3 regions of the Mesorhizobium sp. M1409 genome follow, and region 3 is predicted to be linked to each of the others. Evidence: riboswitches for the same ligand, from Rfam matches in the RefSeq annotation. Region 3 holds a riboswitch; each other region holds the start of a gene.
What was found. Region 3 has a riboswitch for cobalamin ahead of bluB (5,6-dimethylbenzimidazole synthase). Riboswitches for the same ligand answer to the same signal wherever they lie in the genome.
Positions count from the first base shown of each region.

Region 1: another riboswitch for cobalamin. It lies ahead of NKG99_RS23095 (DUF1636 family protein); the one in region 3 lies ahead of bluB (5,6-dimethylbenzimidazole synthase).
Region 2: another riboswitch for cobalamin. It lies ahead of metE (5-methyltetrahydropteroyltriglutamate--homocysteine S-methyltransferase); the one in region 3 lies ahead of bluB (5,6-dimethylbenzimidazole synthase).

Region 1 is NZ_JAMYKV010000033.1:33,642-37,920, forward strand. It holds gene NKG99_RS23085 (cobaltochelatase subunit CobN) at 1-770, opposite strand, end outside; gene cobW (cobalamin biosynthesis protein CobW) at 789-1,826, opposite strand; gene NKG99_RS23095 (DUF1636 family protein) at 1,823-2,257, opposite strand; cobalamin riboswitch at 2,296-2,499, opposite strand; gene NKG99_RS23100 (winged helix-turn-helix domain-containing protein) at 2,531-3,730, opposite strand; gene NKG99_RS23105 (NADH-quinone oxidoreductase subunit A) at 4,050-4,279, shown strand, end outside.
Region 2 is NZ_JAMYKV010000024.1:74,027-78,305, reverse strand. It holds gene metE (5-methyltetrahydropteroyltriglutamate--homocysteine S-methyltransferase) at 300-2,651, opposite strand; cobalamin riboswitch at 2,747-2,948, opposite strand; gene NKG99_RS19280 (alpha,alpha-trehalose-phosphate synthase (UDP-forming)) at 3,517-4,279, opposite strand, start outside.
Region 3 is NZ_JAMYKV010000026.1:19,845-24,123, forward strand. It holds gene NKG99_RS19920 (pirin family protein) at 1-308, opposite strand, end outside; gene NKG99_RS19925 (DUF2277 domain-containing protein) at 347-613, opposite strand; gene NKG99_RS19930 (exodeoxyribonuclease VII small subunit) at 723-974, opposite strand; gene NKG99_RS19935 (histone deacetylase family protein) at 978-1,904, opposite strand; cobalamin riboswitch at 2,026-2,205, shown strand; partial or broken gene bluB (5,6-dimethylbenzimidazole synthase) at 2,266-2,883, shown strand; gene NKG99_RS19945 (hypothetical protein) at 3,000-3,983, opposite strand.

The sequences.
Region 1 (4,279 bases), on a different contig from region 3:
AGGGAGTCGATCGGCGCGACATCGGCGGCGAGCAGCATCGAGCGGTAGAACAGGATCGGCACGACCTTTCCCTCCCCCTCGAGGGGAGGGTGGCCCAAAGGGCCGGGTGGAGTCGGTACGACCGGACTCGACGTCTCTTTAAGTTGGCGCGTCTCGGAGAGGACCCCACCCCCGGCCTGCGGCCGGACCCTCCCCTCGAGGGGGAGGGGGACGACGCCGCGTTCGGGGTCGTAGTAACCGGCTTTCGGCACTGCGACCGGCTCTGCTACGTCCGCATCAGACCCCGCCAACCTTGCCAGCCTCCGCATCAGCGCGCTCATATTCGCCGGGCCGCCCTCGCGGAAATAGTCGAGCAGGCCGTCGAGTTCTTCGCGCGGCAGCGTCGAGGCTTCGATCAGGCGCAGATCCTCGTCGCGGCATTCGCCGGGCAGCAGCGCCAGTTTTATGCCGCGCTCGCGGGCGGTCGAGGCAAGCTGGTCGCAGCCATAGCGCCACCAGTCGTAGCCGCCGAGGATGCGGACGAGGATGATTTTGGCGTGGCGGGCGACGCTATCGACCCAGAGGTCAACGGACATGGGATGGCGCAGATCACGCAGGGCGGCCAGCCGCATCGAGGGCAGGCGGCCGGCATCGGCCTTCCACGCGGCCGCAAGGCCTGCAAGATCGCTGTCGGTGAAGGACAGGGCCACGATATCCGCCGGCATCTGCCGCAGATCGACCGGCTCGGCGAGGTCGTCGAGCGAGGCGGATGTCGTGGTTAGGATGTGCATCGCGACCCGTGTCCGAAATCAGCCGGCGAGTATACGCTCGATAGCCGGGCGGTTCAGCCCCTTGAGGCCAATGACGACGAGGCGCGAGCGGCGGTCGTCCGTGGCGGTCCAGGCGCGGTCATAATAGTGGTTGACGCGCGGCCCGACGGCCTGCAGCAGCAGCCGCATCGGCTTGCCGCCGACCTCGACGAAGCCCTTTATGCGCAGCACGTTCTCTTCCTCGGCGGCGGTGGCGACGCGCTTTGCCAGTTCATCGGGATTGGCGATCGAGGCAATGTCGACGATGAACGTGTCGAAGTCGTCATGCTCATGGTCGAATGCGCCGTCGTGATGGGACTTGCGGTTTTCGATGTCATCCTCGACGGCCAGACCGAGGCCGAGCAGCACCGAGGGATCGACCTTGCCGTGCGACGTCGGCACGATCTTCACCGCGCGAGCGGAGTGTTCGTTGATGATGGCATTGGCGCGGGCGGTGCCGGCTGCGTCCATCAGGTCGCTCTTCGACAGGATGATCAGGTCGGCGCAGGCGATCTGGTGCTCGAACACCTCCTCGACCGGATCGTCGTGATCGAGCGTCTCATCCTGGGTGCGCTGCGCCTGCAAGGCATCCATGTCGTTGGCGACGCGGCCGTCGGCCAGCGCCGGGCCGTCGACCACGGCGATCACACCATCGACGGTGACGCGGCTCTTCACGCTTGGCCACTGGAAAGCCTGGACCAGCGGCTTGGGCAGCGCCAGGCCCGAGGTCTCGATCAGGATGTGGTCGATCCTCGGCGTCAGCGCCAGGATCTGGTCGAGCGCCGGGACGAAGTCGTCGGCGACGGTGCAGCAGATGCAGCCATTGGCCAGTTCGACGATGTTTTCCTCCGGGCAGGTATCGATGCCACAGCCCTTAAGGATCTCGCCATCGATGCCGATGTCGCCGAATTCGTTGACGATGATGGCAATACGCTTGCCGCCGGCGTTTTCCAGGAGATGGCGGACCAGCGTCGTCTTGCCGGCGCCGAGAAAGCCGGTGACGACGGTGCAGGGAACACGGGAGACGGAAACGGTCATTTCAAGTCCTTCAGCATGTCGAGGGGAGGGATGCGGGCAACGAGGCCGCGCTTCAGGCTGTCGGGACGGCCGCGCCACGGGATCAGGCCGTCGGTCGAGGTGGCGAAGAGCTTGGCGCCGGTAACGAGGTCGGCGCCGCTGGTCGCGGTCAGGTCACCGAAGACATAGCTCCAGCAGCCGTCGCGCAGGATGGCGGCGCTGAGACGTCGCTTGCAATTGCCGAGGCATTCAACGCCGCGGACACGAATGTTGTCGCCAGATGCGGCGCGGCGCGTGTCGTCCGCCAGCAGTTCGCCAGCGCGAGGATGGGCGTCGGAGCCGGTCTCGTCGCGACAGGAGGCGCAGACGATCACGGTGACGCCGGCCAACGCATCATCGTGCCCGGACGAAACATCCGCTGTGCCAGCCGAAAAACTGCTGTCGTGGTCCAAAGATCGGCTCCTTGCCCGGAAACCCGCCGGGCGATCGGATTCTAAAGTCGCGGACGGCAGGTCTCCTGGCTCGCGGGTCATCGCCTTGGTAGCCGCCTTCCCGGGACCATCCCAGTGGCTTTCGGCCTTGGCTCTTCGCTTACAGTTGCGGGGACAGCCGCGGATTTGGGACAGATATCCCTCACCGCATTCCCTCTTGGCTCCTCTCGTTGAAGAGAAGAGACCGTCTCGACCGGGATTTAGGCTTTTGCGGGTAGCGGTGTCAACGCGAGCTTACGACACGGTTAGGTCGGCCAACGCCGGACCCAAGTCACCGGCGGACGTCACTTCGATGTGTTCGAGGCCGAGCCAGCCCTGCATCTGCTTCAATTCCTCGAACAGTTCGACGGCGGTCCGCGGCGGCGCGTTGGGCTCGGCGTAGGCGGCGTGGACGCGCAGCACGCCGGCCGGCCGGTCGGCCTTGAGATCGACGCGCGCCACGATCCTGTCGCCGAGCAGGAACGGCAGGACGTAATAGCCGTATTGTCGCTTGTCGGCCGGCGTGTAGATCTCGATGCGGTAGTGGAAGTCGAAGAGACGCTCGGTGCGCGACCGCTCGAAGACGACCGGATCGAACGGCGCCAGCAAGGCTCGGGCCTCGACCTTGCGCGGCAGGCGAGCGTCCCGGTGAAGATAAGCCGGCTTGTCCCAGCCTTCGACACGCACCGGCAAAAGCTCGCCTGTTTCGACCAGTTCCTCCAGCCGGCCCTTCATGTCCGCCGGCGACAGCCGAAAGTAGTCGCGCAAATCGCCTGATGTCGCGATGCCGTGGGCGCGGGCCGAAATGCGCAGCAATTCGCGGTGCGCGTCCTCGGCGGCCGGCACCGGCAGATCGAGGATCGCCTGCGGCAGCACACGCTCGGGCAGATCATAGAAGCGTTCGAAACCGCGACGGTGCGCAGTGGTGATGCGCCCGGCCCAGAACAGCCATTCGAAGGCATGCTTGGAGTGGCTCCAGCCCCACCAGCCGCCCGAGCCCTTCTGGCCTTCGAGCGCGGAAGCGGCGATCGGGCCGCGATCGGCGACCTGGCGGTAGATCTCTTCGATATAGGCGGCATGTTCGCGGCCCCATTTGGCGAGGCCCAGATACATCTCATCGCCGCGCTCGGCCCGTTCCATGCGCCAGCGCATCAGCGGGTATGTCTCGACCGGCAGGAAGGAAGCCTCGTGCGCCCAGTATTCGAACACCGTGCGCTTGCGCGTCACAGCCGCGTTGTCGAGCAGAGCGAGCGGGTAGGGGCCAAGGCGCGAATAGAGTGGCATATAATGGGCGCGCACCACCGCGCTGACGGAATCGATCTGCAGCAGGCCGGTGCGGGCCAGTACCCGGGCGAAGTGCCGGCGGTTCGGGGTGCCGATTGGGCGGGGATCGAGAAACCCTTGGGCGGCAAGCGCGATGCGCCGGGCCATGGGGAGCGAAATCTTTTCCTTCATGCAGGCGTCACTCTGAGGGCGATTGAGGGGTGATTCCGGCCGATGCTAGCAGGGTTTTGGCGGCAACCATGTCAGGAGAGAAAAGTGGAGTAAAAAGCGAAGGAAATCAAACAAGAGGGGATCGGACCAGTTTGCCGCGATATGCCGTCCAGGTCGGTGTTTTGAACAAGGTTTGACTTGCTTCGCTGGAAGTGCTGCGCTAACCCTCGCCGCGTTGCAGCATAGGCCCTTAAAACGGTTCAGCGGTTAAACTGTCACGCTTCCGCATTAGGGTCCGGTGCTGTAATCAACGTGGATTGGCGCCAACGGAAAGCCGAGCATGAACGCACTCTTGAGCTCATACCTGCCCATCGTCCTGTTCATCGGCGTGGCGCTGGTTGTCGGCCTGGCGCTGCTGGCCGCGCCCTTCCTGGTGGCCTACCGCAATCCCGATCCCGAAAAGCTCTCCGCCTACGAGTGCGGTTTCAACTCGTTCGATGACGCCCGCATGAAATTCGACATCCGCTTCTACCTGGTGTCGATCCTGTTCATCATCTTCGACCTGGAAGT
Region 2 (4,279 bases), on a different contig from region 3:
CTGGGGAAGCGGACAGACGCGCAGCACCATATATTGTCGCCGCCTGAGCGAACATGCCAAGCAGTCTACTTTGAGAAACGACGTGTGTACGATTTGTTCGAGGCGCGGGGCCTGTATGTTCCCAAGGACCAATACTATAGCGTAGTGTCACATTTATATTTCTGCGCGATGAGGACACGTGCCGAAGGAAAATTGCACATTTTCGCCGAGTGGCTTATTCCAAGAGTGTGATCGGGTTGGCATATTCCCGGCCGACGTCCGCCAGCCGGCAACTCCCCACACGGTGAGGAAGAGAAGCCTCACGCCTGCACTTTCTGCCGGAGCGCGCGCGCCGCAGCGACCATGTTCATGAGGGCAGGGCGGACCTCCTCCCATTTGCGTGTTTTGAGGCCACAGTCCGGGTTTATCCACAGTTGGCCGTCGGACAGTCGCTCGCGGGCAAGCATGACTAAGTCCGAAATCTCGCCGGCTTCCGGGACGCGTGGTGAGTGAATATCATAAACGCCGGGACCGATTTCGTTCGGATATTTGGAGCTCGTGAAGGCGTCCAACAGTTCCATCTTCGAGCGCGACGTCTCAATCGAAATGACATCCGCATCCATTTCAGCGATCGCGTGAATGATCTCGTTGAACTCCGAATAGCACATGTGGGTATGAATTTGAGTCGCGTCCTTTACACCCGTTGAAGCGATCCGGAAGCATTCGACAGCCCAGTCGAGATAGACTTTCCAGTCAGATTGGCGCAGTGGCAATCCTTCGCGAAACGCGGCCTCATCGATCTGGACCATCCTTGCGCCGGACCTTTCGAGATCCCTCACTTCGTCGCGGATGGCGAGCGCGATCTGGCGGCAGGCTTCGGAGCGGGGTACGTCGTCGCGAACAAAAGACCAATTGAGAATGGTGACTGGGCCTGTGAGCATTCCCTTCACGGGCTTTTCCGTAAGCGACTGGGCGAATTGCCACCAGCGCACTGTCATCGGATTGCGCCTCGATACGTCGCCGAAAATGATGGGGGGACGCACGTAGCGCGACCCATAGCTTTGTACCCAGGCATGCTGGGTGAGCGCGAAGCCGGACAACTGCTCGCCGAAATGCTGTACCATGTCGTTTCGCTCGAACTCACCGTGCACCAGCACGTCCAGCCCGATCTCTTCCTGCCAGCGAATTGCAGCCTCGATCTCCTTCTTCAGGAACGTCTCATAGTCGACATAGCTCAGCTGGCCCTTCGCATGAGCGGCCCGCGCCTTGCGTACCTGCGGCGTCTGCGGGAAGGACCCGATGGTCGTCGTCGGGAACGGCGGCAGCCCGAGTGAGCCGGCTTGGACTCTGGAGCGCTCGCCAAAAGCGCTCTCTCGTCGCTTCGCGCTGTCCTCAATGCTAGCGATCCGCCCCTGAACAAGCGGGTCATGGATCCTCGTGGATGTCACGCGCGTGGCGGCAGCCTCGGCAGACGCTTTCAACGCGCCTGCCACCGCATCCCTGCCTTGGGACAGGGCCCGGGCCAGCAAGACCAGCTCGTCGGTCTTCTGGGCCGCGAGGGCGAGCCACGACCTGATGTCGGCGTCGAGTTCCGTCTCCATGCGCAGATCAATCGGCACATGCAGCATCGAGCAAGAAGGCGCGATCTCGACGCGGTCCAAGGGCCAGCCGGCGACGATCGGTTTGATGCGGTCGAGAATGGCGGGCAGGTTCGCACGCCAGACGTTGCGGCCATCGATCAAGCCAAGCGAGAGCACCAGATCCTTCGGAGCGAGCCGACCCACCGTTTCCAGCTGCTCGGGAGCGCGCACGAGATCAATATGCAGCCCGGCCAGGGGCAGAGAAACCGCGGTTTCGAGATTGTCTCCCAGCGACCCGAAATACGTAGCCAGCATGATCTTCAGCTCGGGCGCGGCTTTCGACAGCTGGCCATAGGCGAATTCGAACGCAGCTCGTTCGTTCGGGTTCAGATCGAGGACAAGCGCTGGCTCATCGATCTGCACCCAGTCGGCTCCCGACAGCTTCAGCTTCTGCAGGACTTGCTCGTAAACGGGCAGCAGCCGCGGTAGGAGCGCGATGGGACCGAACCCCTCGGCAGGCGATTTCGCCAGCTTGAGGAAGGTGATGGGTCCAAGGATGACTGGGCGTGTGTGAATGCCGAGAGCTTTAGCCTCGAGGAAGTAATCGACCGGCTTCGATGACGAGAGGGCGAACGTCTGATCATCATCGAGTTCCGGCACAATGTAGTGGTAGTTGGTGTCAAACCACTTGGTCATTTCCATCGCGGTTACACCAGGTCCATGAGCCTCCTCCTGGTGACCAGCGTGTCCACAATCCTCCGTCTGACCCTGGTTGCCGCGCGCCATTGCGAAGTAGATGTCAAGTGGGACCTCGCCGCTATTCCAGCCGTAACGGGATGGAACGGCCCCGACCATGGCTGCGGTGTCGAGCACATGGTCGTAAAGCGAGAAGTCGTTCGACGGGATTTTCGACACGCCGCGATCGCGCTGCTCTTCCCAGCTAGCGGCACGGAGCGCCTTCGACGTCGTGAGAAGGTCGCCAGCGGACGATGTTCCGGACCAGTAGCTTTCAAGCGCGAATTTCAGTTCTCGCCGACGACCGAAGCGCGGCACGCCGAGCGTTGCTACAGGAATTTCCTGAGAGTCAGTCATGTCATACCCCGATGGTTGGGGCGCCGATGACAAGGAAGGCGCTAGCAGACCGGCACGAACGCCGGCTTGCAGCGGCCACCGAGACACCCCGCCCATGGACGTAATCCGCCGTGGCAGGTCTCCTGGCTCGCGGGGTCATAGCCTCTACCCGTCTTCCTGAGGGTATTCGCCTCAGTGACATGAGTGGGGTTGGCTCGCCGCTAACAGTTGCGGGGGCAGCGCCGGCATTGCACCGGCTTCCCTCTTAGCTCCGCTGCGGCAGCGCCGCACGCGAGAACCACGACACGCAGACAATCACAGCAGTCCGCTCTTTTGTCAATGACGCATAACGAAATGTTTATGTCGTTATGTGATTTCGCTTTTACGCTTGTCTAACATTGTGAAATATTCAGTCGCCCATTGGCGGCGCTGCTCCGCTGCCACCATAGTCCAACTAATGGATCCCTGTCGGGCTGCGACATCCCTCGCAGGTCGCCGATGAAGGATTTCGGACAAGACTTCAAGCGCGTGACAACGTCATTAGAATGCAGAAGATCGCATTGGTGGCGATGTTTAACGATGCGGCCGCAAGCCGTGCGTGCGTGGTAGAAGCGGTTTTCTCGGAGTGAGCGCCAAACCGTGGTCCGAGGGGAATTGGCACGCCAGTCGTCATCACGGGTGACTAGGCAATCGTGATGACTCCGCTCGGCGGCAAGAGACCACACTGACGGAGCCTGGCTCAAGGGTCTGATGCAAAGCCCGACTGTGGTCCCGATAAGCCGCTTAAGCCGCATTCAGGCGGTCAGGATAAGTATCTCTCTCTCCAAGCGCTCGGCATTGAGGGATGCGCAAATGCAGGCAAAGCTCGCGTGCTTCATATTCTGCATCATACGATCGGCAGGACCCAGTTTTTATCCAGTGCACGCGTCAGCGCGGTGTGCAATTCTGGCTCGGTCCGATACGAAGGCATTTGGGCCTCGCTGATCCAGCCCAAGCCAACATAGTGGAAGTGATCCGCAGGGACCGTAACCCGGCTGCTGTCCAGTTGCCGAACGAAGTCCGCTGACCAATGGTGGATCGTATACGCTTCAAGTTTGTCCATCATCCTCCGCCAGCGTTGGATGCGTTCTTCGCGCGGCATGCTGGCCGCTCTTGAGATCGCGGTAGCTATCTCGTCGGAGAGCCTCGGATTTACCAGCAGGGCGTCCTCGCCGAAGTCTTCGGCCGCGCCGGCAAACTTCGATAACACCAGAACGCCAGGGTCCATCGGATCTTGTGCAGCAATGTATTCTTTCGCCACAAGATTCATGCCATCGCGCAACGGCGTCACAACGCAAACACGCGCGGCTCTGTAAAGACCCGCTATCTCAGCTTGGGTGAACGACCTGTTCTCATAGATAATCGGCATCCACTCGTCCGTGCCATGCCGGTTGTTGACTTGATTGACGAGTCTTTCGACGTCGCGCCGATATTCGCTGTACGCTTGGATGTCGCCACGTGAGGGAGTTGCGATTTGCAAGAGCGAGACACGTTGCGGCTCGACTGCCAGCAGATCGAAAGCTTTAATCCGATTGTCGATGCCCTTGGTGTAGTCGAGCCGATCGACGCCGATAACTAGCTTTGCTCCGCCAAGTTTCAACTGCGAAATG
Region 3 (4,279 bases):
GGCTGGATGACCATTTCGGTGCCGAGTGAATCGCGATGCCTGATCCTGCCGTCGAACAGATAGGTGACCGTCGACAGGCCGATATGCGGATGCGGACGGACATCGAGCGCCTGCCCGGCGCGCAGGATAGCCGGGCCCATCCGGTCGAAGAAGATGAACGGTCCAACCAACCGCCTCTTGGCGGTCGGCAGGGCGCGGCGCACCTGAAAACCGCCAATGTCCTTGGCATTCGGGATGACCATAAGCTCGATCTGGTCGCTGGCGAAGGCGTCGCCGACTTCAGGGTCTTTCCCCGGGAAAAAGCTCATGAACTCTCCTCGTCAGCGCCAGAGGCAGCCTGGACGTATCAGGCAAACCGGATCGCCGATTTCGCCCTTAGTTTGGCCGCCACTTCTTCGCGATTGCGCGGATGCTGATGGGTTTCGAGTGAATCAAGCAGTTCGCGCGCCGATGCCGCGATGGCTTCGACCGCGTGGTCGAAGGCATGCTGATTCTGCTTCGAAGGCCGCGTCGTTCCGCTCAGCTTGCGGACGAACTGAAGTGCCGCGTCGCGGACTTCGTCGTTGGTAGCGGGCGGATCAAAATTGAACAGGGTCTTGATGTTTCTGCACATCGCTTCCGTATCTCCTCTTGTCCTGGAGCGCTTTCAATCGGGACGCGTTCTATCCTCGATCATGATCATGTCCAAAAGCCGGTGAGGCAAGACCACCGTTCGGACCGCCTCAATCCGCGTCAAGCGGCTCCGTTCCGACCGGCTTGCCATCGCGCGACAGCCTGATCTTCTCGACCTTGTCCTCGGCGGCCTTCAGCAGCCGGTCGCAATGCGCTTTCAGTGCCTCGCCGCGCTCATAGATCTTAATCGACTGGTCGAGCGGCACGTCGCCACGCTCAAGATCATCGACGATCTTTTCGAGTGCGTCGAGTGCCTGTTCGAAGCTCATCGCCTTGACATCTTCGTTGGTCTCACCGGCCATCATTCATCCTTTCATCAGTCGCCCGACATGGGCGGCGACCGAAAATGCCAATCCCTGCAGATCGTAGCCACCCTCGAGCAGGCTTACGAGCCGGTTGCCGCTGTGACGCGCGGCGCGCTGCATCAGCTGGCCGGTCGCCCAGTCGAAATCGTCCTCGGTCAGGTTGATCTCGGCCAGCGGATCGCGGTGATGCGCGTCGAACCCGGCCGAAATGATGATCAGATCGGGCGCGAAATTGTCGAGCGCCGGCAGCACGCGCGACAGGAAGGCATCGCGAAACACCTCGCTGCCGGTCTGCGGCGCCAGCGGTACGTTGACGATGTTGCCGGCGCCGGTTTCGTTCTTCGCGCCGGTGCCGGGGTAGAGCGGCATCTGGTGCGTCGAGCAATAGAGCACCGACGGATCGTCCCAGAAAATATCCTGCGTGCCGTTGCCGTGATGCACGTCCCAGTCGACGACGGCAACCCGCTCGACACCATGCTTCTTCTGCGCATAACGCGCCGCGATCGCCGCGGTGTTGAACAGACAAAAACCCATCGACGTGGTTTTTTCGGCATGGTGGCCGGGCGGCCGAGCGGCTACGAAGACATTGTCGGCGCGGCCTGCAAAGACGTCGTCGACGGCGGCGTTGGCCGCACCGATCGCGGTGATCGCCGCCTGCCAGCTCTTCGGGCTGGCGGTGGTGTCGGCGTCGATGCGGGCGATTCCCTCGTCGGGAATGGCGGCGCGCACGCGGGCGACGAAATCGGCGGGATGGGCATAGAGGATGGTGGCCTCGTCGCCTTCCGGCGCCTGGATACGATCGAGCGCGGCAAAAGCTTCGTCGTCCAGCACGCGCTCGATGGCGCGCAGGCGGTCCGGCCGCTCGGGATGGCCGGGCGGCGTGAGGTGCTCAAGGAAGACTGGATGGGTATAGAGACGGGTAGCCATCGTCCTAATCTAGTGACCCGGATCGACAAAGGCCATGCACGGGCGGCCGATGATTGGGGAAAATCGCGCCTGCGTCCATTCGCGTCGCTGCAGGCATTGGCGTCGTCCGCGCTTCGGAGTAAGGTCGGTGGCACTGCCTGGTGCCCGCCGCAAGCGGGAGAATCGGGAACACGGTTGAACTCCGTGGCGTGCCCAACGCTGTAAGGGGGACCGCGCCGGTATGTGCCACTGTCGATGACGGGAAGGCACCGGACGCGGGTTGATCCCAAGCCAGAAGACCGGCCTGGCAGGCATCGTCATCCGCATGGTCAGGCGGATGGCATTGATTGCAATCGCAAGGGGACAAGCGATGCCGGAAACCATGACCGTTCTTGTTGGCGACGGATTTGAGCAGAATGCGCGCGATGCGGTGTATCGCGCCATGTTCACGCGGCGTGATGTGCGCAGCCACTTCCTGCCCACCGCGCTCGACGATGAGGTGCTGGCGCGGCTGCTGCTTGCCGCTCATCACGCGCCGTCGGTCGGCTTCATGCAGCCTTGGAATTTCATCGTCATTCGCGATGCCGAACGACGGGAAAAGGTGCGCGACCTGTTCCTGGCGGCGCGCGAGCAGGAATTGCCGGCCATCGAGGAAGAGCGCCAGGCGCTCTACCGCAAACTCAAGCTGGAAGGCATTTGCGAAAGCGCGCTCAACATCTGCATCACTTGCGACCGGCAGCGCTCGGAAGGTTCGCCGCTGGGACGCTGGCACAATCCGGAGATGGACCTCTACAGCACGGTCTGCGCGGTGCAGAATTTCTGGTTGGCGGCGCGCGCCGAAGGCGTCGGTGTCGGCTGGGTCAGCATCATCGAGGCGCAAGCGCTGAAAGGCCTGCTGTCAATTCCGGAGCATGTGACCCCGGTCGCCTATCTCTGCGTCGGCCGTGTCTCGGAGTTCGCGCCAAAGCCGGACCTTGAAACGCATGGCTGGGGACGGCGGCTGCCGTTGCCGGAACTGATCATGAGCGAGGTTTTTTCCGGGCAAGGTGAAGCGTTGCTCAAATCGACCGTGGCGCGCCTCAACACCGTTGCTGCCACGCCGGCGAGCCTCGCCGATCAGCTTGTCGCGCCGGCCGTGCCCCAACGCGAGCCGCCGAAGGAGGCCAGCGCCTTATCCTTAAGCTCCCTGAACTTCGACGACGCCTCGGCCAGCCGGGCGTCCCAGTCGGGATCGGGCACCTGGCCGGCGATGGTCTTGAAATAGACCTGCATCAGGCAGGCGATGGCGAAGGGTTCGATGAACGCCGCCTTGAAAGCCCAGGCGAAGACGATGGCGAGCACGAAGGCCCAGCCGGCGAGTTGGCCGGGCATCAGGAAGAGAATGGCGCCGGCAGGCGCCAGCATCAGCAGGAAGATGACGAAGGACACGCCCCACATGATGACCGCCAGCCAGACGGCGTTCTTGACCATGACCTTGCCGTTCTGGGCATAGAGCACGACGCCCTGGCGCGCCGTCTCGAACGGCGAGGACGAATTGATGCGGATGTTGTAGCCGAGGATGATCTCGTCGACATAGGTCAGGGACAGGCGGATCACCGTGTTGATGAAGGAGATCAAGCCGCCCAGGCCCGGGATCGGCAGGAAGGCGGCGATGCCGCCGATGAGGCCGGTGATGGCGCGGATGGCGCCCTTGACCAGTTGGTCGACGACGAAAAGGATGTTGGCCTCCGCGAAACGCTGGGTGACGATATCCTTGGCGTAGGCGATCTGGTCCTGGCCGCCGGGAATGTCACGGCCGTCGATCAGATGGACCATGACGGCGATGTGGCCGGCCTTGACGACATAGAGGATGTATTCGCGGATCCAGTAGACGGCGATCGAGACGATGCCGAAACCGACCACCCCGCCCCACAAGGCAAAGGACATCGGCCCGTCGGGATCGGTGGAGATGTGGCCGACGCCATAGCCGACGCTAGCGCCCGTGCCGGTCGCCATGATGTAGGCCAGCGTGATGCCGAAATAGACGATCATGCGAAAGACAATGAACGGCCAGGTCCGCATCATTATGGACACCGACCCGCCGATATCGAAATCCCACATGCCCCGAATCTCCCCCTCAGAGGTGGTGAAAGAGGATGGACCCAACCCGGCGATTGTCAATTGCCGGGTTGGCGCCCGGGCAACGAACTCGGGTTAACGGGTTTCCTTCGCAGCCTTCGCCGGCGCGTTGGCTGACGGAGCATCAACCGAAAAACCCGCCTGTGCGGCGGGTCACTGGCGCAAATCAGCACCATGGACGAATATGTACCATAGCTGAGGTCATGGAATCAAGAAAAAATTCCTATCGTGAAAGCTGCCGGCACCGCCGAACTGGCTGTCGTAAGGTCTTTTATTAA